DNA from 2 places in the Lactiplantibacillus brownii genome. Region 2 is predicted to be linked to the other one. Evidence: predicted binding sites of a transcription regulator. Region 2 holds the regulator's gene; the other holds the start of a gene.
What was found. The regulator NrdR, encoded in region 2, represses ribonucleotide reductase genes. The targets are predictions, from matches to a motif close to ACACNATATATNGTGT.
Positions count from the first base shown of each region.

Region 1: the regulator NrdR is predicted to act here: its motif matches at 11,023-11,038, upstream of RA086_RS04095 (deoxynucleoside kinase).

Region 1 is NZ_JAVCWF010000001.1:946,305-962,634, reverse strand. It holds gene rpoB (DNA-directed RNA polymerase subunit beta) at 1-3,172, opposite strand, end outside; gene RA086_RS04150 (TetR/AcrR family transcriptional regulator) at 3,415-4,020, opposite strand; gene RA086_RS04145 (ATP-dependent Clp protease ATP-binding subunit) at 4,217-6,721, opposite strand; gene RA086_RS04140 (CtsR family transcriptional regulator) at 6,740-7,207, opposite strand; tRNA gene RA086_RS04135 (tRNA-Pro) at 7,592-7,665, opposite strand; tRNA gene RA086_RS04130 (tRNA-Pro) at 7,721-7,794, opposite strand; tRNA gene RA086_RS04125 (tRNA-Arg) at 7,803-7,876, opposite strand; tRNA gene RA086_RS04120 (tRNA-Leu) at 7,887-7,972, opposite strand; tRNA gene RA086_RS04115 (tRNA-Gly) at 7,981-8,052, opposite strand; tRNA gene RA086_RS04110 (tRNA-Thr) at 8,078-8,150, opposite strand; tRNA gene RA086_RS04105 (tRNA-Leu) at 8,154-8,235, opposite strand; gene serS (serine--tRNA ligase) at 8,803-10,077, opposite strand; gene RA086_RS04095 (deoxynucleoside kinase) at 10,337-10,972, opposite strand; gene RA086_RS04090 (M15 family metallopeptidase) at 11,076-11,840, opposite strand; gene RA086_RS04085 (amino acid permease) at 12,500-13,948, opposite strand; lysine riboswitch at 14,155-14,338, opposite strand; gene alsS (acetolactate synthase AlsS) at 14,397-16,079, opposite strand; gene RA086_RS04075 (Rrf2 family transcriptional regulator) at 16,266-16,330, opposite strand, start outside.
Region 2 is NZ_JAVCWF010000001.1:1,319,461-1,335,790, forward strand. It holds gene RA086_RS06000 (threonine/serine exporter family protein) at 1-531, shown strand, start outside; gene RA086_RS06005 (aldo/keto reductase) at 691-1,668, shown strand; gene RA086_RS06010 (nucleoside phosphorylase) at 1,777-2,541, shown strand; gene RA086_RS06015 (PepSY domain-containing protein) at 2,612-2,935, opposite strand; gene ytpR (YtpR family tRNA-binding protein) at 3,102-3,743, shown strand; gene RA086_RS06025 (DNA translocase FtsK) at 3,777-6,374, shown strand; gene murC (UDP-N-acetylmuramate--L-alanine ligase) at 6,435-7,748, shown strand; gene RA086_RS06035 (ribonuclease H family protein) at 7,824-8,774, shown strand; gene RA086_RS06040 (Bax inhibitor-1/YccA family protein) at 9,683-10,402, shown strand; gene polA (DNA polymerase I) at 10,537-13,185, shown strand; gene mutM (bifunctional DNA-formamidopyrimidine glycosylase/DNA-(apurinic or apyrimidinic site) lyase) at 13,202-14,026, shown strand; gene coaE (dephospho-CoA kinase) at 14,035-14,631, shown strand; gene nrdR (transcriptional regulator NrdR) at 14,669-15,190, shown strand; gene RA086_RS06065 (replication initiation and membrane attachment family protein) at 15,209-16,330, shown strand, end outside.

The sequences.
Region 1 (16,330 bases), 370 kb from region 2:
AAGAGTAAGGTCCGATTGAACGTGCATGGATCTTATCATCGACCATGTGGCTAAGCTTCATATAATGCATAACCCCAACGGCGATACGTTTGTCGAATGGTTCACCAGTTCGGCCATCATAGACGATTGACTTCCCATCGGCATCGATCCCGGCTTCACGCACAGCCTTCCAAATATCAGAATCACGCGCCCCATCAAAGACAGGCGTTGCCATATGAATACCCAATTTACGAGCAGCCATACCTAAATGCAATTCCAAAACTTGTCCGATGTTCATACGTGAAGGCACACCCATTGGGCTCAACATGATATCGATTGGTGTCCCATCAGGCATGTACGGCATATCTTCTTGAGGAACCACGATTGAAACGGTCCCTTTATTCCCATGCCGTCCAGCCATCTTGTCACCAACTTGAATCTTCCGCTTTTGTGCAATGTAAACGCGGACCATCATGTTCACACCAGGTGATAATTCGTCCCCGTTTTCACGAGTAAAGATTTTAACATCTTGGATGATCCCGCCACCACCATGTGGTACTCGGAGGGAGGTATCCCGAACTTCACGTGCTTTTTCACCGAAAATGGCATGTAACAAACGTTCTTCAGCTGATAATTCTGTAACTCCCTTAGGCGTTACCTTACCAACTAAAATGTCACCATCTTTAACTTCGGCACCGACACGGATAATTCCATCTTCATCAAGGTTACGCAAAGCGTCTTCCCCAACATTAGGAATTTCACGCGTCATTTCTTCAGGTCCAAGTTTGGTGTCACGAGCTTCTGATTCATATTCTTCAATATGGATTGAAGTATAAACATCTTCACGAACCAAACGTTCATTAATAATGATGGCATCTTCGAAGTTATAACCGTTCCAAGTCATGAAGGCGACTAATGGGTTTTGCCCTAAAGCTAATTCCCCGCCTTCCATTGCTGGACCATCGGCTAAGACTTCGTCGTTATCAACGTGATCGCCAGTTTTGACGATTGGGCGTTGGTTATAGTTCTTACCACCATTTGAACGACGGAACTTCATTAATTTGTAGGTATCTAAAGAACCATCATCACGCCGAACACGAATTTCACGTGCATCGACATATTCGACCGTTCCTTCATGCCGGTTAATCAAGGCAATCCCGGAGTCATGGGCCGCTTTGTATTCAATCCCAGTCCCAATTAATGGGGCATGTGGATCAACCAAAGGAACCGCTTGTCGTTGCATGTTCGCACCCATTAAGGCACGATTTGAGTCATCGTTTTCCAAGAAAGGAATACATGCGGTGGCAACAGCAACAACTTGCTTAGGCGAAACGTCCATGTAATCGACGTCTTCGATGGAGATTTCCAAGTTTTCTTCCTTTTTACGGGCTAAAACAGTATCTTCAACGAAAGAACCATCGTCATTTAATGGCGAGTTCGCTTGGGCAATGACAAATTGGTCTTCTTCATCGGCGGCCAAGTAGTCAATCTTGTCAGTAACTTTATGAGTCGTCCAATCGACACGACGATAAGGCGTTTCGATGAACCCATAACGGTTAACTTTGGCATAAGATGACAAACTGTTGATCAAACCAATGTTAGGCCCTTCAGGCGTTTCAATTGGGCACATCCGACCGTAGTGGGTATAGTGCACATCTCGAACTTCATAACCGGCCCGATCACGCGTCAAACCACCAGGTCCTAAGGCTGATAAACGCCGCTTATGCGTTAATTCACCTAAGGGGTTAGTTTGATCCATGAATTGAGACAATTGTGATGACCCAAAGAATTCCTTAATTGAAGCCACAACTGGTCGAATATTGATCAATTGTTGTGGTGTTACCGTGGCGGCGTCTTGAATTGACATCCGTTCACGTACAACCCGTTCCATTCGAGATAACCCGATCCGGAATTGGTTTTGTAACAATTCACCCACGGAACGAATCCGTCGGTTACCCAAGTGATCAATATCATCAGTCGTGCCTAAACCTTCTTGCAAGTTAAAGAAGTAATTAATGGAAGCAATGATATCAGCAGGTAAAATGTGTTTGAACTTAAGGTCAATGTTGCCATTGCCAATCACGTTAACAACCTTTTCAGGATCGTTTTGTGAGTAAACTTTCACAACTTGTAAGACCATTGGATTCGTTACAACCGCTTCGTCGGATGGCGTATAAGTCACCGTCTTAAAGTCGTCACGTTCCAAATAACTTCCCAACTTCGCCATCACATTTTTATCGATGACGTCGCCTTTTTGTGCAATCACTTCACCAGTATCTGGATCAGCTAAAGTTTCAGCTAAGGTTTGACCCATTAAACGCGTCTTCATGCTTAACTTCTTGTTGACCTTGTAACGGCCAACTGGAGCAAAGTCATAACGTTTAGGATCAAAGAAGCGTGCGGTTAAAAGACTCCGTGAGCTGTCAGCGGTCTTAGGTTCACCAGGACGTAGCCGTTCGTAGATATCTTTCAAAGATTCTTCAACACGTGAATCATCGGTGTTCTTATGAACATCTTTTTCCAAGGTATTCAACAAACTGTCAGTTTCACCTAACATATCGATGATATCGTCATCAGAACCATAACCTAAGGCCCGAACCAATTCCGTTAATGGAATCTTCCGTGTCCGGTCAATCCGAACATAAGAAATATTCTTAGCATCCGTTTCAAGTTCTAACCAAGCCCCACGGTTAGGAATAACCGTTGTGCCATAGCTAGGACGACCATTTTTATCTAATTCTTCATTAAAGTAAACACCGGGTGAACGAACCAATTGTGAAACAATGACCCGTTCGGCACCATTAATAATAAAAGTCCCTTGTTCAGTCATCAATGGGAAATCGCCAAAGAATACATCTTGCGACTTGATTTCGCCAGTTTCATGGTTAGTCAGTCGTAAAGTCACATGCAGTGGTGCTGAATAGTTCGCATCATGTTCACGTGCTTCATCGACGGTGTACTTTGGTTCTAATAGTTGATAGTCGACAAATTCAAGTGAAAGTTTTCCTGCAAAATCGTCGATTGGCAAAATATCTTCAAACATTTCCCGGAGACCTTCATCCAAGAACCACTGATATGAATCAGTTTGGATTTCGATCAAGTTAGGCAAATCAAGAACTTCCTTGATACGTGCATAACTTCTACGGGTACGGTGTTTACCGTATTTAACTAAATGTCCGGCCAAGTTGTTCACCCCTTCTTATTATTCCGTGACTCGGCCCTCTCAGCAAATATTACATTTGTGTTACAAATGCACTAAAAACCGAATTTTGGGCATAAAAAAACCAAAAATAGTCATTTAAGTTGGACTATTTTTGGGCTTATATTAACAAAGCGCGCAGACAATAGATTGCGCCTTTGTTCAAGTTCACGGTTACAGACAAGTTATAATATACATCGAAACCGATGGTGTGTCAACCAAACGACTCGATATTCTTAGTGCGTCGTTGGCGCGGTAGCAACGCCAAACATAATCATTTTTAATAAGGTTTGTATCTGAGTCCGTTCATCCGCATCGGGATCACCAATACGATGAAAACTATTAAACAGCGGACTCAAACTCGTGAGATAAAAGTTGGCGGCCATGGCTGGTGTCACGCCCGCCTGCAACTGAATATTAGGTTGCGCAAAGAACACTTGCAACGGTTGTACGTAATCATTTCGAAAGATGCCGGCCAATTGACCAATATGCTCACGGGATAAATCTTTAAAGCTCGTATGAATCAGCGTAAAGATATCGGCAGGGTGTTTGTGCGTGAGTAACAGTGAGACATCCGTCAACTGTTCCAGTGGCACTTGGTTGGGCTGTGATAAAATCTGGTCCAAACCAGTTTTGATCTCGCCACCAACCGTGGTAATCACGGCTAGGAAAATAACTTCTTTGTCTTTAAAATGATGATACAAAGCTGGCTGGGTAATTCCAATCGCATTAGCAATGTCGCGAGTACTGGTTGCGGCATAGCCATGCTTCAGGAATAACGTTCGTGCGGCATCTAAAATTGCCTGATGCGTTTTAGCCAGTTGTTCCGCACGCGTGACCATTCAAATCAGCACCTTTCTCTTCTTAAATCTTTTGGGTCTGTCATGACTCACTGCTAACATCATCGTCAAAGTTTCACAGTCACCTTATAATCTACACCATTTTTTTACTGATTACTACCGGGACCGTTGCTAATTTATTGATAGCAAAAAAGCTCAGAATGAAGCGCCTGAGCTTTTTAAACTTATCTCATGATTTTTATTTAGAGGAAACCGTTGAACGGCCATCCGACTTCGGTTGAGACTTCACATTAATGGTGATGGCACCACGACTGGCACCAATTGTTACTTGATCATTAACTTTGATTTCACCGGTTAACAATGATTCACTTAACCGATCTTCAACTTCGGTCTGTAAAGCCCGTCGAATTGGTCGCGCACCGTATTCAGGATCAAAACCGGCCTTGGCAACCACGTCAATCGCAGCTGGGGTCATCTTAATCTTGATGCCTTGTTGCGCCACTCGTTCAACAATCTCGTTGGCCATCAATTTCACAATTTCATGCAATTCTTCGCGATTCAATGAATGGAAGACAATCGTTTCATCAATTCGGTTCAAGAATTCAGGACGGAACGCTTTTCGAAGTTCTTCGCGAATTGTCGCTGAAACCGCCTTGTAATCATTAGCCTTATCTTCGGCACCAAACCCAACGGATTTTTCATCCCGTAAGGTCGTGGCTCCTAAGTTAGATGTCATGATTAAAATAGTATTCCGGAAATCGACTTTACGTCCCTTCGAATCAGTCAAGTAGCCGTCATCCAAAACTTGCAACAAAATGTTGAAGACATCTGGATGGGCTTTTTCAACTTCGTCAAACAAGACGACTGAGTATGGCTTTTGCCGAACCTTTTCTGTTAATTGGCCCCCTTCGTCGTAACCGACATAACCAGGTGCAGAACCAATCAAACGACTCGTTGAGTAACGTTCCATATACTCAGACATATCAATCCGAATCATGTTGTCTTCAGAGCCAAACATCGCTTCAGCCAAGGCCTTCGCAAGTTCAGTCTTCCCAACCCCAGTTGGGCCTAAGAACATGAAAGAACCAATTGGCCGGCTAGGGTCTTTTAGCCCACTTCGTGCACGCCGAATAGCACGTGCAACCGCTGAAACAGCTTCCGGTTGGCCAATGACTCGTTTATGCAGGATTTTTTCCAAATTGACCAGCCGTTCACTTTCAGTCTTTTGTAACTGTGTCAACGGCACGCCTGTCCATTCAGCAACCACTTGGGCAATATCTTCGCCAGTGACATCCAAAGCATACTTAGGTTCATCACCGTCTTCAGCCGCAACTGCTTGGGCTGCCGCTAAAGTATCCAACCGATCTTTAAGTTTCATTTCTTTTTTACGAATATCCGCAGCTTGTTCGAAATCTTGATCTTCAATTGCCGTTTCTTTTTGTTGCCGCAGATCAGCCAACTTATCTTGATTCTTGGATAATTTTGTCGGCTTGTCCATTTGATCGATACGAACTTTAGCCGCAGCTTCATCCATTAAATCAATGGCCTTATCTGGTAAGAAACGATCACTGATGTAACGACTAGAAAGCTTAACTGCTTGTTCCACGGCTTCATCCGTAATATTGACATGATGATGTTCTTCATAACGTGGCCGTAAACCGGTTAAAATCTCGACCGCTTCGTCAGGCGTTGGTTCATCAACCATCACTGTCGCAAAACGTCGTTCCAACGCTGCATCAGATTCAATATACTTTTGATATTCATTTAAAGTCGTCGCACCAATGGTTTGTAATTCACCACGAGCCAAGGCAGGTTTCAAGATATTTGACGCATCAATTGCCCCTTCAGCACCACCGGCACCAATTAACGTATGCAATTCATCAATGAAGAGAATGACATGTCCATCGTTGTAAATTTCATCGATGACCTTCTTCAAACGGTCTTCAAATTCACCACGATACTTGGTCCCAGCAACTAATGACCCCATATCGAGCATCATTAACCGCTTATCTGCCATATCACTTGGAACATCACCGGCAACGATCTTTTGGGCCAAACCCTCAGCAATCGCCGTCTTACCAACACCAGGTTCCCCAATCAAAACAGGGTTATTCTTCGTTCGCCGTGACAAGATCTGGATGACCCGTTTGACTTCTTTTGAACGTCCAACCACAGGGTCCATCTTTTGTTCACTAGCTAATTGTGTTAAATCACGTGCTAACGAATCTAGGGTTGGGGTGCCTTCAGCTTTTTTGCCACCACGCGTTTGACCATTAGTTTTACGCTTACCCATGGCATCACTGACACCAAGTTTTCGTAACACTACTTTGCGTGTTTGTCCTAAATCTAAGTTTAAGTTCATTAAGATACGCGAGGACAGGATACTTTCATCAGACAACATCGCTAATAGGAGATGTTCAGTCCCAATCTTGTTGGCACCCAAACGTTTGGCCTCATCACCCGCCACAGACAAAATTTCCTTTGCTTTTGGTGAATAAGGTAAATAGGTCTCTTTGCCGACATTACTTAAGGTGCCATAACCCGTGAAACGTTCGATCTCTTCACGAATATCATCTTCCGTAACCGCATATTGTTGTAAGACTTTGTTAGCAATCCCATTTTTCTCGATGGCCAATGCTAATAATAAATGTTCCGTTCCCACTGCTTGGTGTTTAAAATACTTAGCCTGTTCTTGCGCTAAAACTAAGACACTCTTGGCACTCGGGGTAAATAGGTTATCCATTGCGATTCCTCGCTTTCTTTAACTTTCGTAACGCAGGTGGTTCAAGATTCCAATAATGATGCGCGCTCGTAAACTGTTTTCCAAGTCATGATCATCAACGCCTAGCGTATTCCGATCAGTCGCGACTAAAATTAATTGGGCTTCCCTGCGATTCAATACATCATCCTCATAGAGGCTTTGGACGACCGCGTAGGCATCCCGTTGCGTTATTGAATCCCCAATCACTTGAATCAGGGTGTCCAAAACGTCAGCGTCATCCAAGAGGTTAACCTTCTCGATTCGAATGTAACCACCACCGCCACGTTTGCTTTCTACTAAGTAACCGTTTTGAATGGTAAAACGAGTCTTAATCACATAATTGATTTGAGAAGGGACCACATTGAACAAGTCAGCAATTTCTGACCGCCGAATTTCAACATGCTCAGCGTCCGCCAAAATACTTTTTAAATATTTTTCGATGATATCGGAGATATTTTGACTTTGCATCTGCTTCACCCTTTACATTATCTTTGACTAATATTGACTTTCATTATACGAGGATAACCAGAAATTGCAAAGAATTTCACCTAAAGGGCGGTACAGATAGGCCTCTCACGGTTGTTACAGCATAGCACGCCCCTGACCTGCATTCAATTGATTGGACTGAAAATTGCCTTAGCGGCCAAAAATTATGGCGAGCTGGTGGTTAAGATATTGTAGCTACTCTATCGCTTGTCTGTCTCTGTTGCTCAGCACGCTCCAGCATCAGTTCAGGCCAACCGAATTGGCAAGTTAAATGGATAATTGTAACGATGAGTACGACGTTAAACAAGCTTTGGGCACAAAAAAATCCAGCCTAATTGACTGGATCCTTCTGTGGTTTAGTCCTCATCGGGAAAACAGGATTTGAACCTGCGACCCCTACGTCCCGAACGTAGTGCTCTACCAAGCTGAGCTACTTCCCGTTAAAAAATTTAAATAAAAAGCCCTAGTTACAATAACTAAGACTGTTTTGATCGATCGGGAAAACAGGATTCGAACCTGCGACCCCCTGGTCCCAAACCAGGTGCTCTACCAAGCTGAGCTATTTCCCGATACTAAATGCACCCAGTAGGAGTCGAACCTACAACCTTCTGATTCGTAGTCAGACACTCTATCCAATTGCGCTATGGGTGCATATTTAAAATGCCGAGGACCGGGATCGAACCGGTACGGTTATCACTAACCGCAGGATTTTAAGTCCTGTGCGTCTGCCAATTCCGCCACCCCGGCAAATTAAAAGCGGAAGACGAGATTCGAACTCGCGACCCCCACCATGGCAAGGTGATGTTCTACCACTGAACTACTTCCGCAAAAAAAATATTAAATTATGGAAAATGCCGACTAGAGGATTCGAACCTCCGACCTCCTCATTACTAGTGAGATGCTCTGCCAACTGAGCTAAGTCGGCATGTGCGGGTGAAGGGACTCGAACCCCCACGTCGTAAGACACTAGAACCTAAATCTAGCGCGTCTGCCAGTTCCGCCACACCCGCATGATTAATAAGTAATCATGCCTTGTTGTCGTTCCAAGCAGTACTTACTGGTAAGCCTTGACAACTATTTAACTTTATCATCATGTTGAATAATTGTCAACATATTTTTAACTTTAATGGATAAATATACTTTTTGGACGCATATTTTCCGACAAGAAATATTATAGCACTGGTTTTAAATTTAGCAAACCCCTAAATACACTTTTTTTACATTTTGATAATATAACGAGCAACAATCCTTGATATACCGGCATTATCACTCGGTAAAAGATTCAACATTTTGCGGGTGATGGCCCCTTACCGCTGACTTTTTCTAGGGATCAATTTGCGGAGAACCAACGACAATCCCTCACAAATCCCAATTTTGGGCGATTATCGCAACCATTGAATATATTCAAAAATTATTGGTAAACATGCGTCTGACCGTTTTCTAAAAGATGGTCCTCATCAGAAACGTCCCTAATCCCAGAGACAAATTTTAGTCTAACGACCTGGCCTGACAAAAAGCGACCCAAGCTGACTCAGCAATTTCTTGCTAAATCGGCTTGGGTCGTTTTTATATTTCAACTAATTGTTAGTGATCTTAGTTTTGCCATGCATGTATGGTACTAAGACGTCAGGAATGGTAATTGAGCCATCCGCATTTTGATAATTTTCCATAATTGCAGCGACCGTCCGACCAACAGCTAAGCCACTCCCATTTAAAGTGTGGACAAATTGGAGCTTGCCGTCATCATCACGATACTGGATGTGTGCTCGGCGTGCTTGGAAATCAGTACAGTTTGAGCAACTTGAGATTTCGCGGTACTTATTTTGTTCTGGGAACCAAACTTCCAAGTCATGCGTCATCGCCGCGGTAAAGCTCATATCGCCAGTAGTCAACGTAATAACGTGATATGGTAAGCCTAGCTTCTTCAATAACGATTCCGCATTATGCGTCAACTTTTCAAGCTCATCCCATGAGTCTTCTGGCTTGGTGAACTTAACCATTTCGACCTTGTTAAATTGATGTAAACGAATTAACCCTTTAGTATCTCGACCAGCACTCCCCGCTTCTTCGCGGAAAGCTGGTGTTAACGCTGTAAAGTAGACCGGTAACTTTTCGGCAGGAATCACTTCATCACGGTAATAGTTCACTAACGGCACTTCCGCCGTTGGAATCAAGCTCAAATCTTGCGTCGTGATTCGGAAAGCATCATTCTTAAACTTAGGAAATTGGCCGGTACCGTACATTGATTCATCCGTGACCAAATAAGGTGGCAAGACTTCGGTATACCCTTCCGCTTCGTGTTGGTCCAAGAAGAAGTTGTAGACGGCTCGTTCAAGTTTAGCGCCATCGCCCATATAATAGAGGAAGCGGCTACCTGAAACTTTAGCCCCACGTTCGAAATCTAAGATATGCAAGGCTTCACCGAGTTCCCAGTGGGCTTTGGGTTCGAAGTCAAATTGACGAGGCGTCCCGATTCGACGTAACTCCACTGAGTCGTCTTCATTTAAGCTGATTGGCACATCTGGATGTGGCACATTTGGCAAATGCGCAGCCATATCTTGTACTTGACCATCGGCAGTCCGACGCTGATCATCCAAGCTTTTAATCTCAGCACTGACCTTTTGCATTTCGGCAATTTGGGCACTAGCATCTTGCTTGTTACGCTTTAATTGTGAAATTTCACCAGAAACTTGGTTCCGGGTGGACTTCAATTGTTCACTCTTGGCAATTAAATCGCGACGATCAGCATCGGCTTTGATCAACGCATCGATCTGTTCTGCGGGAACACCCCGGTGGCCGAGTTGTTCTTTAAAGAAATCTGGTTTTTGACGAATTTGTTTGACATCTAACATCTTAAAATCCTCCTTAAATTTTCGATAAAAAAACAGTCTCTCTCCCAGATTGGGACGAAGAGACTGCGATTCGCGGTACCACCCAAGTTCAGGATTGCTAAGAATCCCACCCTTAAACGGATAACGGCTCTGCCGTGCAGTATTACCTGCCCACTTTGTCGCGTCGGAGTTTCGACATCCGGTTCACACCAACCACCGGCTCTCTGACTGTCTACTTAAAACGCGTCGTGTTTAATATTCTGGTATAACTATAAGGCAACTAAGCCAAACTAGCAACCTTATCATCAATTAATTTAATGACTTGTTGTCGGGCATCAGCGTCCGCAACAAAATCGAGTTGGTCCCCATCAATTTGCATCTTAGGACTATGATCATAGTTGGCATACCACTGCGTATACCGATCATTCAAGGTCTCATAGTATTGATATAAGGCGGGATCTTGATCAATTTGTTCGTAGGAACGTCCCCGCTTTTGAATCCGTTTTAACATCGTATCAAACGAAATATTAATATGGATCAATAAATCAGGACTCTTTTGGTGCGGTGCTTCTGGCAACTCTTGCATCATATTTTTTAATAAGGAATCATAGATATCAACTTCTGTGCTAGTTGCTCGACCTAAGTCACCATTCAAATGGAAGAGTAGTGAATCTTCAAAAATTGAACGATCCAAAACATCTAAGTCGTTGGCAAAAGCAGATTTGATACTACCTAGTCGTTTATTTAAAAAATAAATTTGTAGTAAAAACGCATATTTTTTAGGGTCCTTATAAAATAATGGCAAAATAGGATTGTCATCGACGGATTCGTAAAACGCTTTTGAGCCGAAGTGATCGGCAACTAATTGCGTCAAACTGGTCTTGCCGGCACCGATTGTTCCTGACATTACAAGCATGGGGTTCTCTCCTTTATTCATGTACAATATTTCGTCTGTTTATTAAAGCAACACTACATATTGTACGCACACCCTCGTCAAAATGCAATATCTGGTTGCAAGATTACTTGGCCACTTTTTCACGCGCCTTTAGCAAAGACACATATTGTTCCAACGTTAAGTTGTGCTTCGTCATAAAGGCCGCACTCTTTTTGCCCACATACCGGAAATGCCAGGATTCATAACCAATACCGGTTGAGGCCTTACCTGTCTTCGTGAAACGTAAAACGAAGCCATATTCTGGTGCATGTTTAATGAGCCATTGTTGCCCAGCAGTTTGATCTGATTTTGACAACAACTGACTATCGTTGGCATCATACCATTTAGTATTCATGACGTCGACGGCCAGCCCAGTTTGGTGTTCGCTCCCCCGTGGAACGGCCACAAATTCTTTGGTCAATTTCAAGGCCTGCTTGGCAGATTTACCTTTAGCCTCATAAGTCTTGATCGACTGATTCCAAACCGTTTCTTGATAATCGACGGAACGATAACCGGAAACTAGGGTCGCTGGGTAGCCAGCCGCTTGCGCCCCTTTTAAAAATGCCGTCAACGGCTTTACGATTGTTTCACGAACCGGAATGTCCTTCACCGTTGCTTTACTAAAGTTTAATTCATTATGCTGATGCCATTTATTAACGACAATCAAATCACTGTCTGTCGAGCGCACGCCCTTGGGCAAGGCACTAATTAGTTTTTGGCGTTTGGTTTGCGTTTTGGCTGTCTTGGAAGAGTGAGACAGCGTACTGCTTGAGCTTAAATTGGTCGAACAACCACCTAATAAGCTCGTCAGTGCAATCAATACCATGCTAGTTACGATTGTTTTTTTCAAATTTACTCGCTGCCTTTCTTGTTCCACAGCCTAGCATGATTTTGTGAATTTGTATTCGCTGAGAACATTTTTTGGCAACATCTTAATTTATCGGTAGCTTTTTTTACTAACAACAGCTAAACGAAGACAACAAAACGACCGTCGATTTTGGCATCAGCCAAATCAACGGTCGTTTTGTTTTATACTTTATTGAAGCCTGCACATCATCGCTATCCTATTTACAACTATCTACTTTGCTTGCCGCTCCGGTTGGTCTGGATCGATGCTGGAACGTGGTGGCCACGTTTGTGAGCCAAAGGGCGGTCTCACAAGCCGGGCTTTCTCTAAGCTGGAAAACCACCAGCCAAGAGAAATTTCACCACTGAGCATCATCCAGCCCGCCCTGCACTAATCAGTAGCCTCAATATCAATTGAATTTTGGAGATATTAAGATTACCAATACTTTGATTACAATCACTATTTAACATCGGAGCGGACCAGCTCGTTCGTCGTGTCGAGACACTTAGCTGGGTGATTTTACCCAGGTCAGTGTCTGGGCCGACTTTTAAGACATGATTTTCGGCTTGAAAACGCCTTGCCGACCGCTCTTTGGCTGCAAGTCTGCCTCACAGTGAACGAGCTGGTCCACGGAGACGGCTACAAAATACCGTCAAGCAATACTAATCGTCCAAATGATGTTTGCTAAGATCCACTTTATCTAGTGGAATCAGCTTCGTATGGTAACGAATCTTATAGTAGCAAAATAGCACAATAAACAGCGGGATACTCATATAGGTGACCCCAATAGCTTGCCAATCCATGGTCGCAAACGAATGCAAGTCTTGACCAATAATGACGATCATACAGAGGAAGAATGCAAACAATGGGCCAAATGGAAATAATTTGGCATGATAACGCAACTCGCTCAGATCATGGCCCTGTTTAACAAAGGCTTGCCGGAAACGAAGATGTGAGATAGCAATCCCCAACCAGGCAATAAACCCGGTCAACCCACTAGCAGACACTAAGAAAATGTAGATCCGATCACCAAATAGACTCGACAAGAAGGTCAGTAACCCAATGAAAGTCGTCCCAAATAACGCCATAATCGGAATTCCTCGACCATTGACGCGACCGAACGTTTTAGGCGCATAACCTTGCTTAGACAATGAATAGAGCATCCGTGTGGAAGCATACATTCCAGAGTTGGCTGCCGACAAAACGGAAGTCAAAATGACCGCATTCATCACACTCGCCGCCGCTGCTAAACCGGCCTTTTTGAAGACCAAAGTAAACGGACTGATGGCGATATCGCTCGCAGATGACCCTAACAAATCTTTCGAAGTATAAGGAATAATTGCCGCAATCACAAAGATCGCTAGAATATAAAAAAGTAAGATACGCCAGAAAACTTGTTTAATGGCCGCTGGAATACTCTTTTCCGGTGTCGCAGATTCACCAGCCGTAATCCCAATCAATTCGGTTCCTTGAAATGAAAACCCAGCCACGACGAAGACACTTAAAATTGTTGGAATACCGCCGACGAATGGCGCTTTTTTATACGTGAAGTTGCTGAGATCAGTCGCATTACTGCCCATGATACCAAAAATCGTTAAGACCCCAACGACTAAGAAAATCAATACCGTAATCACTTTGATTAAAGATAACCAATATTCGGTCTCACCAAATGACCGTACGGAAAGGGCATTAATTGTGAAGATCAAAATCAATGCAATCAAGCTAAAGATCCACCCAGGAACATGTGGTAACCAAAACTGCATCACGATTGCCGCCGTACTAATATCGACCGCTAACGTAATCGCCCAGTTAAACCAATAGTTCCAGCCCATCGCAAACCCTAAGGCCGGATCAACAAATCGGGTCGAATAAGTCGAAAATGACCCAGAAACCGGTAGATAAGTCGCCATTTCACCTAAACTGGTCATTAAGAAATAGACCATGATCCCAATCCCAACATAGGCCAATAAGGCCCCACCTGGTCCAGCTGTTGAGATTGCGGAACCAGACGCCACAAACAGTCCAGTCCCAATACTACCGCCTAATGCAATCATGGAGAGATGCCGCGTCTGTAACGAGCGCTTCACTTCATGCTGTTGTTCTTCTGCCATGCAGAAACCTCCAAAAATAGTTTGACGTCAAAGTTGGCAACAATTGATCGACACCATTGTCCATCAATCGAACACTAACCGCCGTCCTAAATTTATATCTAAAAGTGTTTCCACCGATTCTGGCATCCGTTTTGACCAAAATAAAAAGTCTTTCTGCAAAGTGCGCAAAAAGACTTAATCAGATGGTCATGTTAAATGCTGATTTCATCGTCGATAGCGCCCCGCAACTGTTTCCCAGTTGCGACAGTCCTTGATTTATTCAACCAAAGCCCAACAAACTTGACGGTAACAGTCAGGTTCATTTCGGCGATTGCCCCTTTCACTGATCATCATCATCGGCTACCCGACTCGAATCAGCTACTCTTGTTAATCGCGTCCTCTTCTTTCGATATACTCAATCATTATACAAAAGTCATTTCAATTTGACAACCGCGATTCACACGACGGTTTAATAGAATTGATCTGGCAACATCGTTTTACCTAATGCTTGGTTGTCGGAGTAATCAATTGGAATATCGACTACGACCGGACCAGTCGTCTTGAAAGCTTTATCTAGCACGGCTTCTAGTTCACTAGGCTTATTCACCCGTAACCCCTTAGCGCCAAAGCTTTCAGCATATTTGACGAAATCAACTGGGCCAAAGCTGACCGCAGCATCTTCACCATATTTCATTTCTTCTTGGAACTTGACCATGTCATAATTACCGTCATCCCAAATCAGATGCACGATATTCAAATTCAAACGAACGGCCGTTTCGAGTTCCTGACTAGAAAATAGGAACCCACCATCACCTGAGACCGAAACGATCTGTGTCTTAGGCCGGACTAACGCTGCGGCAATTGCCCATGGTAAGGCAACCCCAAGTGTTTGCATCCCATTACTGAATAACAAGTGCCGCGGTTCATAGCTACGGAAATGCCGCGCCATCCAAATGTAGAAGCTTCCGACATCAACCGTCACCGTCATATCATCCGTCACACGTTGTTGTAACGCGGCAATCACGGATAGCGGATGACTCAATGTTGAATCCGCATCAATGTTGGGTACAAAGTCACGTGTCTTCAGCTTTTCTTGTAATTCACTCAAATAAGTTTTGGCGTCATCACTAATATCGTAGCCCTTCATATAAGGCAATAAGAAGTCTAACGTCTGGGCAATATCACCCACTAATTCAGTTTCTGGTTGGAAGTTGTGATCAATTTCTGCCCGCATGGCGTCAATAACCACAATCCGAGACTTACCTTCGGCGTTCCAGTTACGTGGTTCGTATTCGATTGGATCATAGCCAACGGCAATCACTAAATCTGACTTCTTCAATAACATGTCACCAGGTTGGTTTCGGAATAACCCAACCCGACCAAAGAAGTGTTCAGCTTCCAAATCGCGTGAAATAACGCCGGCAGCTTGGAACGTTTCAACAACGGGCAAGTTTGCCGCTGTCACTAAATTCCGAATTGCTTGGGTCACTTCTGGTGAAGAAGCCCGCATCCCCACTAACAATACTGGTAATTTGGCTGCTTTGATTTTTTTTGCTAATAAAGTGGCTTCAACTGGGCTAGCTGGCCCAAGTTTAGGCGCCTGCAACGGATTAATGACTGGCGTGCGCACGATTGAATCCGTCACATCTTGTGGAATGCTGACGAAACTAGCGCCTTGCTTGGCTGCAACTGCAGATTGATAAGCATTCGCAATCACTTCAGAAACATTTTCTGGCTCTTGAACTTCAGCACTATACTTCGTGATGGGTTCAAATAATGCAGCGTTATCCATGCTTTGATGAGTCAGTCGCAATAAATCGGCCCGCTGAACTTGACCAGAAATGGCCAAAACTGGGTCCCCTTCAGCCGTCGCAGTCACTAGTCCAGTGGCTAAATTACTGGCACCGGGACCAGAAGTCGTCATGACAACCCCTGGTTTACCGGTAATGCGGCCAATCCCAGCTGCAATGAATGCCGCATTTTGTTCGTGCCGCGTCACGATCAACTTGGGACTCTTAGCATTTACCGGATGTTCTAAACGTTCGAAAACCCGATCAATCTTTGCCCCAGGAATCCCGAATACATACTTGACGTCATGATTGACCAAACTGTCAACGATTGCGTCAGCACCATAATACTTTTTATCTGCCATTTTTTTGCTCGCTCCTATTGTGAAAATTATTGTTAGAATACCATAGATAGCCTTGTAATAACAGCGATTGTTCACTTGTGAAAAAAAGTTTCTGAGCCATTTTTTTAAGCTAAGCACGTCAGACTGCAGTTTTCAGCAATTAAATAATCGAAACCGCATACATTTTCAGGCTGTTTGTAGATTAACTCACTTGGCGGCGCGCATCCGCGTTAAAATTTGATTTAATTGCCCCATTTTGTCTTCAGATTGGT
Region 2 (16,330 bases):
ATGGTCACGTTGATTGCGACGTTGGTCGGTTGGCTGGTCGCAACACTATTTCATTTTAAACCGGGGAACTTCTTACCCCTCGGGTTATCTCCGTTAATGTTGATGTTGTTACGGCTACCTGCGAGTTTTTGTGGGGTCTACGGCTTCTCGATTATGTTTAACAGCTCACAAAAAATGGCCATTACGGCGGGGTTCATGGGTGCCATTGCCAATACGCTCCGGTTAGAACTTGTTGAACTGACCACGATGCCACCGGCCGCCGCGGCCTTTTGTGGCGCACTAGTGGCGGGATTACTGGCTTCTCTGATTAATCGTTATAACGGTTATCCGCGGATCTCACTGACCGTGCCGTCCATTGTGATCATGGTGCCGGGGCTTTATATTTACCGAGCCATTTACAATATTGGGAGCAACCAAATCGGCGTCGGAGCCCTCTGGCTGACTAAAGCGATGTTAATTATTATGTTTTTACCGCTGGGGCTCTTTGTGGCACGGGCGTTGATGGATCGTGAGTGGCGTCACTTTGATTAAAGTAAACATAAATTAAACTAGTCTGGTTAAAGTCATTGAACTGACTGTGACCAGACTTTTTTTGCCTAAAATAAAATTTTTTAGGCAAAATGCTTGCCTTAGCCGTAACTGTAAGTTTTATACTAGTGATAAGCAATAACGATGAAGGGAAGATGGCAAATGAAATACCGTCAATTTGGCAATACAGGTTATAAAATTAGTGAAGTTTCGCTTGGTACCTGGCAATTAGGTGGAAAATGGGGACTGCCATTCAGTGAAAAAGACGCGATGGCTACCTTAGCCGAGGCCTATGATCAAGGGGTAAACTTTTTTGATACCGCTGATGGCTATCAGGGTGGTGCCAGTGAACGAACCGTTGGGCAATTTTTGAAGCGTCATTCGGATATTCACTATACGACTAAAATTGGCCGAAAAGAAGCCCCCTTAACGGCGGACCACTTTAGCCCTAAGAGTATCGACCGTTATGTAGATGAGTCGTTAAAGAATTTAGGCGTGGACGCTTTAGATACGGTCTTATTGCACTGCCCGCCAACTCAGGTTCTGTACCAACCGGAAACGTTCTTCGAGTTAGACCGGCTCAAAAAAGCAGGTAAGATTCGGCACTACGGGGTAAGTGTTGAAAAGGTTGAAGAGGCCATTAAGGCGATGGATTACGATATTTCAGCGATTGAAATTATTTTCAACATGTTCCGGCTCCGGCCAGCTAACCTGTTTTTTGACTTAGCCAAACAGCATAATATTGGTATTTTAGCTCGGGTGCCGTTAGCAAGTGGGTTACTCAGCGGCAAGTATACCGCTGAAACGACTTTTGCACCTACGGATCATCGGACTAACAACCGCCATGGTCAACACTTTGACCAAGGTGAGACGTTCTCTGGCGTGGACTTCTTGACCGGGGTCAAGGCCGCTGATGAACTCAAGACTCGGTTGAAGACGGATAACTTAGCGGCGTTGGCCTTACGGTACATCTTGATGTATGATGCGGTTTCCGCGGTTATTCCGGGTGCCAGTAACCCTAACCAAATTGAACGTAATACGACTGCGGCCGATCTGCCGGCATTGAGCAATCAACAAATGGCGATTGTGCGGGATGTTTACGATCAATACATTAAAAATCCGGTGGAATATCGCTGGTAAAATGAGTGTGAGTGGATCAGACTACTGTTAAAGCCCCGTTGATTCGCTGAGGGCGACGTCAGCGGGACAGATCTGCTTAGAAAAATGAGTTGATTTGGAGATGAACGTATGCGTGATGAACTGACTTTATTGCATTTTGACGATGATCCCGAGGCAGTGTTGTCGCCTAGTACTGAGGGCAATTTTAAACTGCCAGAAAAAGCTTTATTAATGTTGACGGATGACCAGCACTTTCAACAAATTGTGACGCACTATCACGGGGTCGAAGTTGCACATTTTGACTCGATTACCAAAGTTGCGCGAGTTTATCAGGTCAACCGGCATGGTCAAAAGATTGCGATGGCGCAAGCACCATTAGGAGCGCCCGGTGCGGTCATGATTTTAGAGAGCCTAATTGCGTTTGGCGTGAGACAAGTTTTGGGTGTCGGCAGTTGTGGGGCTTTGACAGAGCTCCCAGAAAATATTTTTTTGAGTCCAACGGCGGCTTTACGGGATGAAGGAACTTCTTTTCATTATTTGCCCGCTAGTGAGTGGGCGACCGTTGACCCAACCATGGTTGCCGGGATTCAAAAAGGGTTATTGCAACGACATATTCCGGTTAGACTAGTGAAAACTTGGACGACGGATGCCATTTTTCGTGAAAACAAATCAAGAATTACTAGCGTGAAGTTAGCTGGCTGCGAGGTCGTTGAGATGGAATGCGCCGCATTAGTAGCTTGTGCGAAATTTCGAAAAATTAAGTTTGGTCAACTCTTGTATACGGCGGATTCTTTAGCCAACTTGGATCGACATGATCCACGTCAATGGGGAACTGATGCGGTCATCCCGGCGATTGAACTTGCAATAGAAATTTTAGTTGAATTGCCAGCTTAAACAATTGTTTTAATGTTTTTAAGCAATCAAAAAAGATGCTCACCGCAATTATAGGTGAACATCTTTTTGATTAAAGACGATAAATATCTAAAATACTGCCAGTATTGGCATCCGCCAAAAATTCGTACTGAACGAGTTGACCATCTTCGTAACGGGTGATCCCACCATAGTAGACGTCAGTTCGTAAGGCGAACTTTTGTAGTGGGGCTTTTTTCATTTCAATCCAAGAGCCTTCAATTGGTGCTTCCTTTAAAAAGGCCCGTTTGACTTGGTTTAAGATCTGATTAGGGGTTGGTCGGCGCAACCGTTTTAGTAGCCCGCCAACGGAGAATCCACCAGCGATACCGGCCATCCCAACAGCTAATAACCCGCCGTATTGTAATTGTTTATTCATGTTGCGTGCTCCTTTCGACCAACTTAACATGGGATTTTTTGCTCAAAATTAGTATACCAATGATTGACGATAATACAAATAAAAGTCATAATTAATCAGTAAGAATCGTCAGAAATAGGCTATAATGTTTAATTGAACGCTTAGAATGAGAGTAAAGGGGTTTCAAATGTTAATTACAAGTTATAATCCATCCGAATTAGGCGATACATTGATCGCTATTTTACGACCAGATACTGCTGAACAAAAGATCGAAACACATCAAAATGTCACCCGGATTAGTGACGTTGCAACTGGTGAAACACTTGGTTACAACTTTTTTGAAGTTTCGCAGACCCTAGGACAATTAGATGTTAACGGCCAAGTTCATTTAACCACTGACCAAGTTGACCAATTAAATAAATTATTAAAAGCAACTGATTTTGAACCAGATTTAGTTTTAGACACGACGCCGAAATTTGTCGTGGGCTATGTTGAAAGTGCCGAAGCCCATCCCAAGTCTGATCATTTACAAGTGACCCAGACGCAAATAGGGGAGGGTGAAACGTTACAGATCGTGAGTGGCTCACCAAATATGCAAGCCGATATTTTGGTCGTTGTGGCTAAGATTGGTGCCATGATGCCAAATGGATTAATTATTTGGCCGGGTGAACTTCGAGGCATTGCAAGTAACGGGATGATCGTTTCTGGTCGTGAACTGCACTTACCAAATGCGCCACAACGACCAGGTGCTTTGATTTTGCCGGCTGATTATCAAAAAGTTGGCGAACCATTTGACTTTAAACGTGCCCAAACTTTATTTGAGGCTTAATTAGGTTGAACACTAAAAATAGGATGATTGAAAATGAACCATTATGATGGCCCGGCATTTTACCGGAAATATCGAGATTTTATAACTAAAAAACCGACTTCGGCCGCGGCCAGTCAATCAACCAGCACGGCACCGCGTCCAGCATCAGCGGGACTGTCGGCGGCCACTAGCGCTGCTAAGCCGGTTTATTCAACTGGCGCAACAGTGCAATCAGCAGCCAGCCAGCCAACCTCAACTGAACCTTTCAATGGGGTGACACATGGTGACTTTCATCCGACACATATTCCGGCACAATTAACACGGTCGAATGTGGCAGTTGGGGTGACAGTCACACATGATGAAACAGCTTATTTGGAAGTTGAAGCCAGTTTGCATAAACCGATTGAAACGTATTTTTTGTTCGCGGATGAGGCGTCAACAAGTGAGCCAATCGTGGAATTGTCCGCAGCGCCAGTGGCTGAAACTAACTATCCGGCAACTGAAATAACGAGTGAAGCTGCGCCGACTGTGGTTTTTGAGCCAGCGACTTCAGTGACCAGTGTTGCTACAACCATGGCAACCAGCACCGCGCCGACGGAAGTATTTGAGCCGACTAGCCTTGTTTCTGCAAGCATGGCCGCATCAGACTCAGCAGTGACCAGTATGGTCAATTCAGCCGAGTCAGTGACGCCACCGACAAGTGAGACTAGCACTGAGTCGACGATTTTGTCGACTGAAGCTGAGACTACGACGATCGAGTCGGCTGAAATAACGTCGTCTGCGGATTCAGCTGCAGTTTCTGCAGCGACCCAATTGGCAGACCTAGCAGAGACTGCCGACAGCGAAAGTCCGAGTTCAGCGCCAATTTCAACAGCTGCTAAACCGAATCATGGTCTTGGATTGTCACTAGATGCCATCATGACAGAGGAGCATAATGCTCAGTCAGATTTGGCTTTATTTAAAGACCAACCAGAAGCTGAGACTGCCGAGACACCGGTCTCTGAGCAGTCAATGGGTACTGACGATGCCGGTGACGACGAAATGTATCAACCAGTCGGTGTACGGCCACGGGCTCAGCCGGCGGTAAAGCCAGCGAGCAGCGCGACTAAAGTCACATCGCAAGCGCCGATAGCGGCGTCAGCAGCAAGTGCGACTAGTGCGGATGCTGAGCCGACTTCAGCAGTTCATTCCGGCACCTCAGCCGCGCCAGTTTTAGCAGACAAAGATTTGGCGGCCTATCATTTGCCACCGCTTGATCTGTTAAAAGCGCCAGTGGTTCCCGATGAATCTGAAATGGATGATTGGATCGAAAGCAAGGCCAGTGCGCTAGATGAGTCGCTGGATGCTTTTGGTGTCGATGCAAACGTCGTTGATTGGACCGTTGGACCGACCGTGACCCAGTTCCAAGTAAAATTGGCACGTGGCGTCAAGGTCAGCAAAATCACGAATTTGAATGATGATTTGAAATTAGCGTTAGCAGCGAAAGATATTCGTATCGAAGCGCCAATTCCGGGTCGCAACACGGTCGGAATTGAAATTCCAAACAAGAAGTCGCGGCCGGTAATGTTGTCAGAAGTTCTGAATTCACAGAAATTTAAGGACAGTCGCTCACCATTAACAGTGGCATTGGGTGTCGATCTATTTGGCCAACCACAAGTGACTGATCTCCGTAAAATGCCGCACGGCTTGATTGCTGGGGCGACGGGTTCTGGTAAATCGGTCTTTATTAATAGTATCTTGGTTTCACTGCTCTATAAGGCTAATCCACAAGAAGTTAAGCTTTTGTTGATTGATCCTAAAGCAGTGGAATTAGCGCCATATGACCGGGTGCCGCATTTGTTAGCGCCGGTGATTTCAGAACCGAAGGCCGCTTCAGCCGCGCTGAAATGGGTCGTGGATGAAATGGACAATCGGTACGATAAATTGGCCGCGGGCGGTGCTCGTAATATTGAGCAATTCAATGCCATGGCTGTCGAACATCATGAAGATGGGTTGAAGATGCCGTACATTGTCATCGTCATTGACGAATTAGCCGATTTGATGATGGTCGCTTCTAGTGAAGTTCAAGATTATATTGCCCGAATCACTCAAAAAGCTCGGGCCGCGGGGATTCATTTGTTGGTTGCCACGCAACGACCAAGTGTTGATGTCGTTACTGGTTTAATCAAAAACAATATTCCGACCCGGATTGCCTTTATGGTGGCGAGTCAGATTGATTCGCGCACGATTTTGGATGCGAGTGGTGCGGAACGGCTGTTAGGTCGCGGGGATATGCTATACCTCGGAAATGGCCAAAGTACGCCGATTCGCTTACAAGGGACGTATGTGGATAGCGAAATTGATGACATTGCGCAATACGTTCGTGATCAAGCTGCCCCACATTACGAATTTCAGCCGGATAGTTTGGTGAAACATGAAGAAGCCGCCAAGAATCAGGATGATCTCATGCCGGAAGTTTTAGCTTATTTAGCGGATGAAGACACCGTTTCAACGTCAAAATTGCAACGAACTTTTTCCGTCGGCTATAACCGAGCAGCAAATATCATTGATGATTTGGAAAACCGCAACTATGTGTCACCAGCTAAGGGTTCCAAGCCACGTGATGTCTATTTCACGTCGGACGATTTAACTAAATTACAAGCTAACTCATAATTAAAAATTAACGATTCACCGCTTCATTGATGAATCCTAAACATGGGAGATTATTAAACAATGGATAAAGAGACGGTTTATTATTTTGTTGGGATTAAGGGTTCTGGGATGAGCTCATTAGCTTTGATTTTGCACGATAAGGGCTTCCAAGTCGAAGGTTCTGATATTGAACAATATACCTTTACGCAAAAAGGCTTAGCAGCGGCTGGCATCAAAATGTTGCCATTCTCAGCGGACAATATTCACGCTGGGTTAACGGTCATTGCTGGGAATTCCTTTACAGATGATCATCCTGAAATCAAGAAGGCGCGTGAGATGGGCTTACCAGTCTATCGTTACCACGAATTTTTGGGTAAATTGATGGAAGGCTACACGAGTATCGGTGTTGCCGGGACGCATGGTAAGACATCTACCACCGGATTATTGTCACATGTGTTGAGTAACATTGCGCCTACCAGCTATTTGATTGGTGATGGCACTGGTAAGGGAACTCCTGATGCCCGCTTCTTTGTTTTTGAAGCGGATGAATACCGTCGTCATTTTGTGGCTTACCATCCAGACTATGCTATCATGACGAACGTTGACTTTGACCATCCAGATTATTATAAAGATTTAGCGGATGTCAAACTCGCTTTTGAACAATTTGGGAGCCAAGTTAAGAAGGGAATTTTTGCTTGGGGTGACGATGAAAGTTTACGTCACTTAAACATTAAGACACCGATCTACTATTACGGGACCAAAGATCGCGATGATTTCCAAGCGGTAAATATTAATCGGACGACCAAGGGTTCTTCCTTTGAAGTGAAATATCATGATGAGTCACTTGGTGAATTCGAGATTCCGTTGTATGGCGAACACAACGTTTTGAACAGCACCGCGGTCATTGCGGTCGCTTACTTTGAAAAAGTTGATTTGGACGAGATTCGGCGTGAATTGTTGAACTTTAGTGGCGTTAAGCGGCGTTTCTCTGAATCTAAGGTCGGCGATATGACGATGATTGATGACTATGCGCATCATCCATCTGAAATTAAAGCGACTTTGGATGCGGCACGTCAAAAATACCCAGATAAGAAAATTTTAGCCGTTTTCCAACCACATACGTACTCACGGACTAAAGCGTTAATGAATGGCTTTGCAGCCAGTTTAAGTATGGCTGATCACGTCTTCTTGACGAATATCTTTAGCTCCGCACGTGAAAAGAGTGGTGACGTTTCGTCGAAAGATTTAGCCGCCAAATTATCCAATGGTGGTGAAATTATTACGACCGATGATATGTCCGCATTGACAGCTTATCATGACGCGGTAGTCGTCTTTATGGGCGCTGGTGACATTCAAAAATACGAAAAAATTTATACTGAGTTATTAACCAAATAGCTCGTTACGATTAAGTTGGTAAAAAAGAGTTCGGGAAAACCCCCGGACTCTTTTTAGACGATAATGGAGGAAAATATGGCGAAACTTAAATTCTATGCGGTTCGGGTCGGCCGTAAACCGGGGATTTATCGCAGTTGGGAAGACTGTCAGGCTCAGATCAATCATTATTCGGGGGCACAATATAAAAGCTTCTTGACGCGTGAAGCTGCGACGGATTATCTGAACAGCCAAGCGCCGACGAAATCTGGTCAGCTACGTGCTAAGAAGGCCATTCCTGACAAGACGCAGGTCACCAGTTCTGCGGCAGTGGTGGTTTATACCGATGGTGGTAATCGGAATACCGGTAATGTGCAGGGCGGCCAAGTCAAGCCCACCGACAAATCGGCTTGGGCTTTTCAAATGACCGCAGCCAGTAAAACGGTTACAGGGACGTCTGGTGAATGGGGCGCTACTAATAATCGCATGGAAATCATGGCGTTATTACAAGCCTTGAGTTACTTGATTGAGACCAAACAAACTGAAACGCCGATTTTAATTGTGATGGATTCTAAATACGTTTTAGACGCGATTCAAAAGGGCTGGTTAACTGGTTGGGAAAAGCGGGGCTGGCGACGAGCCGGCAATCAGCCACTAGCAAATAGTGAGCTATGGCGGTTGATGGCACAATCATTACAACAATTTTCGAAGCTTTCCTTTAAATGGGTGAAAGGTCATGCCACCACGGATGGCAACAACTTAGTTGATCATTTGTTGAATGAAACGATGGATCATATGACTAAGAATGCGCCGATTCCAGCTAAGAATGCCACCGCCAAAATTCCTGGTCGTCCTGCCACTTCGATTCAGGAAGATTTGTTTGCGACCATACCACAGACGCCAGCACCGGTTAAAGCCTCGACACCATCAGCAGCTGACCAGCCCACTCCGGCAGCTTCAAGAAAGTTAGGGCATTTAGCCAATCAGCAGGCGCAACAACAGTCCGTTGATGCCATGGCAGAAATTGCTAAACATTGGCGTGATGATTAAATGAGTCACGCCAGTGTGACGTAGCTATTATATTTATCAGGATTCAGCTGGCTTGCCGCTTCGGTTGGTCTGGACTGATGCTGGAACGCGGTGACCACGTTTGTGAACCAAATGGCGGTCTCACAAGCCGGGCTTTTCCTAAGCTGGGAAAGCACCAGCTGTCGAAACGTGTTCGATCCAACTGCTCCTTCCGCTTGCGACACCATCGCAACCACTCGGAAAAACGTCGAGTAATTGCGATGGTTAGGCAATGCTCAGGAGCAACCCGTTGGACCTCACACTCTTGAGAAATTTCACCACTGAGCATCATCCAGCCCGTCCTGCGCTAATCAGTAATCTTTAACATCAATTGATCTTTTGTTGATCCTGGGTTTATCAATGTCCTCTTGTTAAATCGCTATTTAACGTCGGAGTGGACCAGCTCGTTTGCCGTGTCGAAACACTTAGCTGGGTGATTCTTCCCAGGTTAGTGTTTGGCCGACTTTTAAGACGCGGACTTTCGGCTTGAAAGCGCCCTACAGACCGGTCTTTGGCTGCAGGTCTGCCTCACAGCAAACGAGCTGGTCCATGGAGACGATAATCGATGATAAACATGATGGTTACGATGCATCGGTTGCCGATCAGTGGATTGCCGCTGAAATGGTTTTCTAAATCTAAGAAATTCTTATCTAATTTTAACGACCAAACTGTTTTACCTTCTTTGACTAATCTGATACACTAGATGACAAGAAAGTTGAGGTGACTGATTGGCATGTCTGTGAGATTGTGGTTAGATCATTCAATTGAAAAATTAGCGTGAGGGTGGTCACTAGCAACTGTTAGTGATTTAAATCACGCTGGACACCAGTCGACACTATCAACTCGGACTTTGAAGGGTTGTATTCAATTTTAGGTGAAAGAGGGATTCTATGAATAATTTTCAACAAGATCCGCAACCACGTACTATTAATACGCAAGTTGGGTTACGGAGTTTCTTAACTAAAATGTATGGTTACATGACTTTAGCCGTGTTAGTTTCTGCGGTTTCAGTTTACTTATCAATTAACGTTTTCGCTGCTCAAATTAATGCACTCTTTGGGCAACATCCAATGATCGCCCTAATCGTGTTCTTGATTAGTATGTTTGCGATGATCGGTGGGATTCAGAAGAATGCGACTCGGAATCCGGCCATGAGCTTCACATTATTGATGTTATTCGCCGTCGTCTTTGGCGTTGAAATGTCAGTGATGTTGCAGCTTTACACGGGTGCCGTGATTACCGGTGCTTTCATCTCAGCCGCAGCCGTTTTTGCAACTATGGCGGTGATTGGGACGACTAGCAAGCGTGATATGTCACGTTTAGGGACGCATTTGTTTGCGGCCTTGATCGGGTTATTAGTCGCTTCCGTCGTTAACTTATTCTTACAAAGCGCTATGATCAGTTACGTCTTCTCATATATTGGTGTCTTGATCTTTGCGGGCTTATCAATGTGGGATGCGAACAAGATGCGTGACATGTATCTCCAATATGGGGATCAAGTCTCATCAACTGGTTTGGCCGTTAGTGGGGCTTTATCACTCTACTTGGATTTCGTTAACTTGTTCTTATACTTTGTCCAAATCTTTGCGGGTGGTTCAAGCCGTAACTAAATTATTAACGAGATGCGATTCAAAACGGGTGCTGACAATCGTCAGGCACTCGTTTTTTAATCGCGAAATTCCCGTTAACCCCGATTGTTTGGTACAATTAAAGAAATTGTTCGACTTTAAAGGAGCGCAAATAAATGGCAAAAAAATTATTATTGATTGATGGCAATAGCGTCGCGTTTCGAGCGTTTTTCGCGTTGCACAATCAACTCGACCGCTTTGTGAACGCTGACGGATTGCACACGAATGCAATCTATGGCTTCAACACGATGCTCGATCACATGATCAAAGCTGTCGAACCCACCGATATGTTGGTGGCGTTTGATGCCGGTAAAACGACTTTCCGGACTGCCATGTTTGATAACTATAAGGGTGGCCGAGCCAAGACGCCGAGCGAATTTTCTGAACAAATGCCTTATATTGAACAACTTTTAGATGCTTACGGCATTCAACATTATAAATTAAAAGATTATGAAGCCGATGATATTATCGGAACGTTGGCGGGACAAGCCGATGCTGCTGGTTATACGACCACGGTAGTGACTGGTGACCGAGATTTGACTCAGTTGACGACTGACCACACCACGGTCGCAGTGACCGTCAAGGGTGTCTCCGAAGTGGAACGTTACACGCCGGCCCATGTTCAAGAAAAACTAGGGATTACGGCTACTCAGATTATTGATATGAAGGGTCTCACTGGAGATACTTCGGATAATTATCCAGGGGTGACCAAAGTCGGTGAAAAAACCGCGCTGAAACTGTTGAAGCAATACGGCTCAGTCGAAGGCGTTTACGAAAATGTTGCGGATATGAAGCAAAGCAAGATGAAGGAACATTTGATTGAAGACCACGACTTAGCGGTACGAGCGAAGGTCTTGGCGACGATCAAACGTGATGCGCCAATCACCGTTGGTTTAGCTGATTTAGCTTACGCGGGCCCCAATATTGACCAACTGGCAGAATTCTATCAAACGATGGATTTTCAATCTTTCTTGAAGAAATTAAAGGTGAACAATGCTGAACCCGTGGCACCAATTGATTACACCGTATTGACCAAGGAAAACCTGCCCGAATTGGCGCAATTTAAGACGGCGGTTGAATTCTATTTGGAAATGCCAACGGCAAATTATCATACTTCAGCATTTGCTGGTTTTGCGATCGGTCATGCCGGCAAATGGTATATCAGTCGTGACGTGGAATTATTGTTACAACCGGCTGTGGCCGAGATGTTGGCCAGCGATACGATCAAGAAGAACGTATTTGACATGAAACGGACCATCGTTGGCTTGAACCGGTTAGGCTTGAGTCTAGGAACCGTTGATTTTGACCTCTTACTCGTTTCCTATCTACTGGATACCAACGACAACAGCAATGATCTCGGTAACCTAGCGGAACAACATGGCTATACTGAATTGCCAACTGATGAAGAAGTGTATGGTAAAGGTGTCAAACGGGCCATCCCAGATGATGACAAGCTTTTCTTCAGTCATCTGGCACGAAAACTTGCGGCGATTGCGGCTTTACATGCCGAATTAATGCAGAAACTTGATGAAAATGAACAAACGCCGTTATACGATGATATTGAAAAACCAATGGCCCGCGTTTTGGCACAAATGGAAATCGCTGGCATCACCGTTGACAGTGGCACTTTACAAGCCATGGGGAGTCAATTTAAAGAACGGCTGAGCGAAATCGAACAAAAGATCTATCAGGAGGCCGGGCAAGAGTTTAATATCAATTCACCTAAGCAACTAGGTAAAATCTTGTTTGAAGATATGAAGTTGCCAGTGATTAAAAAGACTAAAACAGGTTATTCGACCGCGGTTGATGTACTCGAAAAATTAGCACCGGAAGCCCCAATCGTGGCTAACATTTTACAATATCGGCAAATTTCTAAGATTCAATCCACTTATGTGGTGGGGTTATTGGACGCGATTCACTCATCTGATCAAAAAGTCCATACCCGTTATTTACAAACTTTAACGCAAACCGGGCGTTTATCGTCCGTTGATCCGAATTTGCAAAATATTCCAGTCCGGTTAGAAGAAGGGCGTAAGATTCGGCAAGCCTTTGTGCCTAGTCATGCGGGTTGGCAAATCTTTTCATCTGATTATTCGCAAATTGAATTGCGAGTGCTAGCACATATTACCCATGATGCCAACTTGCAAGCTGCCTTTAAAGAAGGCGATGACATTCATGCTGCGACGGCCATGCGGATCTTCAATTTGAAGTCGCCTGAAGAGGTTACGCCGAATATTCGACGCCAAGCCAAAGCGGTCAATTTTGGTATCGTCTATGGGATCAGTGATTATGGGTTGTCACAAAATATTGGCATTACGCGTAAACAAGCCAAAGCGTTTATTGACGCTTACTTCAAGGAATACCCAGGTGTGAAGCAATATATGACCGATATTGTCAAACAAGCTCATGAACAGGGCTATGTTGAAACGATTTCTCATCGGCGGCGTTATTTACCAGATATTCATGCCAAGAGCTTTAATCAGCGGTCATTTGCTGAAAGAACGGCGATGAATACACCGATTCAAGGCAGTGCGGCGGATATCATCAAAATTGCGATGATCAAGATGCAGGCTAAGCTCAAAGCAGCGGGATTAAAAGCGACAATGTTACTCCAAGTCCATGATGAATTGATTTTTGAAGCGCCTAAAGAAGAGATTTCAACGCTAGAAAAATTAGTGCCATCAGTGATGGATTCTGCGGTGAAGTTGGAAGTCCCATTAAAGGTCGAAAGCCATTTTGGTGATACATGGTATGATGCAAAATAAACATGGAAGTGATTAGATGCCAGAATTACCTGAAGTTGAAACGGTTCGACGTGGGTTGAATCGGTTAGTTAAGGGCGCCACAATTGCGAGTATCGAGGTCAATTGGCCCAAAATTATTAATAATGATGTTGAGCGTTTTAAGCAGCGTCTAGCCGGACACACGATTGAAAAAGTTGATCGGCGCGGAAAATATTTACTGTTCCGATTTAGCCAAGGACTCACGATGGTGTCACATTTACGGATGGAAGGCAATTACAGTGTTATGCCGCAAAATGAAGGCCAAACGACTCATACGCACGTGGTGTTTCATCTCACGGATGGTCGTGACTTGTTGTACAATGACACGCGCAAATTTGGTCGCATGACCCTCGTTCCCACCGGTGAAGAGTTGACGGTTGCTGGTTTGAAAACTATTGGTCCAGAACCCGTGGCAAGTGACCTGACTGTGGCGTATCTGACTGAGATCTTTAAGCGCTCAAAAAAGATGATCAAACCACTATTGCTAGATCAGAGTAAGATCGCTGGCATTGGGAATATTTACGCGGATGAAACCCTTTGGATGAGTAAGATTCATCCAATGCGACCGGCTAATTCATTAACTGATGACGAAATTGTTTCGTTACGGCAAGCAATCATTGATGAAATGGCACTGGCAATCAAAGGCCATGGGACAACGGTACATTCCTTTTCAACAGCCTTTGGCGAGGCAGGGCAATTTCAAAATCATCTCCATGTTTATGGTCGTGAAGGCGAACCGTGTGAACGTTGCGGGACATTGATTGTAAAAATCAAAGTTGCACAACGTGGGACCCATTTTTGTCCGCATGAACAGCAATTGTAGGTGAGCCAATGACGCAAATTATTGGACTGACTGGCGGCATCGCCACGGGCAAATCAACGGTTTCTGCGATGTTGGCCGAAGCCGGCTTGCCCATTGTCGATGCCGATAAAATTGCCTGGCAAGTCGAAGGAGCAGGTCAGCCGACAACACAAAAAATTGCGGCAGCTTTTGGCTCGCAAACGCTGCTTGCAGATGGTCAGTTAAATCGGCGTTGGCTAGGGCAGCAAGTTTTTAATGATGCCAGTAAGTTGGCATTGTTGACGGAGATCACTCGCGGCCCGATTCAACGGGCGATGTTAACCGCTATTGTGGCGGCTGGAAAGTCACAGCCGGCTGCGGTGATCTTAGATGTGCCACTATTATTTGAAGGCGGTTGGCAGCATATTTGTGATCAAGTTGTCGTGGTAGCCGCACCGGCGCCCGTAGTTTTGTCCCGGTTGATGGCGCGTAATCAACTGTCAGCTGAAGCGGCACGTGCACGGATAGCGAGTCAAATGCCACTGGCTGAAAAGGTTCAACGGGCGGATGTGGTCATTGATAATGGAGAAAACGTTGATAAAACAAGAACCGCCGTGTTAAAATGGCTGAAAACGATTATAAAGTAAAATTGATACGATTAAGTAAAAATGAGGTGAGAAGTCTATGCAATGTCCACATTGTCATCATAATGGCTCGCGAGTAGTTGATAGTCGACCCACTGATGATGGTCGCGTTATTCGTCGCCGGCGTGAATGCGAGAACTGCGGTTTTCGATTCACAACTTTTGAACGAGTCGAAGCGACACCATTGTTAGTGATCAAAAAGAATGGCGCCCGTGAAGAATTTAACCGTGAAAAGATTTTACGGGGAATTATCCGTTCGGCTGAAAAACGACCAGTCAGCATGGAAACGATGACGGGTGTCGTGGATGACGTCGAGAATAAAGTTCGTTCTTTGGGTGAAAATGAGATCTCCAGTCAGGTGATTGGGGAATATGTCATGGAACAACTTGCAGATATCGATGAAATTTCCTACATCCGTTTTGCCAGTGTTTATCGGCAATTTAAGGATATGCACGTCTTCTTAAATGAACTCCAAGATATGATGGAACGTGATAAAGTCAAGTTGGCCAAACAACCGACTAAAACGGCCCATCGTGTGTCTAAAACGAAAAAAGATAATTAATGAAGAATGGTGAGCAACATGCCTAAAAATGAGCCAAGCTTGACACCTAAAACGGGGTTAGTTGTCCCCGCGGCGCCGGCGTTAAGTGCCACTGAGCAGGCCGTGTTAGCGGAGCTCTATTTACCACTAATTGGACCGCTGGCCTATAGTTTGGCAGCGGCCCTACGCAGTTTGCAGACGCCGTCGACTGATTTAACTCATCGACGTAGCCATGCGGAATTGCTTGGAATTTTGAATGTTGATCTGCCAACCGTAGTGGCGGCACGGCAAAAGCTTGAAGCGACCGGATTGCTACGGAGCTACTATCGCCAAGATGATCTAGGCGAAGTTTATTTGTACGTTTTACAGCGACCCTTGCCAGCAACGCAATTTTTTGGAGACGACTTGTTGAGTGTGCTGCTACTGGATACGGTCGGTGAGTTACGCTATCAGCAATTGGCCGATCAGTTTACGCCAACGGTGGTCGACATACAAGGTGCCACGGATGTTTCGGCGAACTTGCTGGATGTCTTTCATATTGATAGTCAGAAGGTCACGCATGTTCCGACCGAGATTCAAACTGTGCGGGCCAAACAAGCGACCGCAACTGAAATGACACCAGCGATGCCTGATCTGACCGATGAAGTCTTTGACTGGCAAGTACTTGGTCAAATTCTCAAACAGAACTATGTTGACTTAGAACAAGTCGCTCAGTCTCGACAGTTGATCATGACAGAAAGCCGTGTCTATGGGATTAGTGAAGTTGAAATGGCCAAATTAATCAGTGAGGTGGCCAGTTTAACCACTGGTCAGTTCGATGAAAGCCAATTAAAGTTGTTGATCGCGCGTCGATATGAGCGTCCAACGAATTCGACAACCACTCAATTGGAGGCTCGTTCAGCGGCCACGGCGGCTGCCGACACCACGCCAGCCGTAAAATTATCGACGGCTGAGCAGCAGCTGGTGGCGTATGCCAAACAAACTTCACCATATGATTTTCTTAATGAACTAAAACAAGAAAAGCATGGTTTCGTCACAAGCGGTGAAAATCGTTTGATTCACGATTTGGTCAATCGTGGTGTCTTACCAAATGCTGTTATTAATATGGTGGTCTATTATTTGTTACAAAATCGTGAGTTAGCCGCCTTAAATAAGAATTTA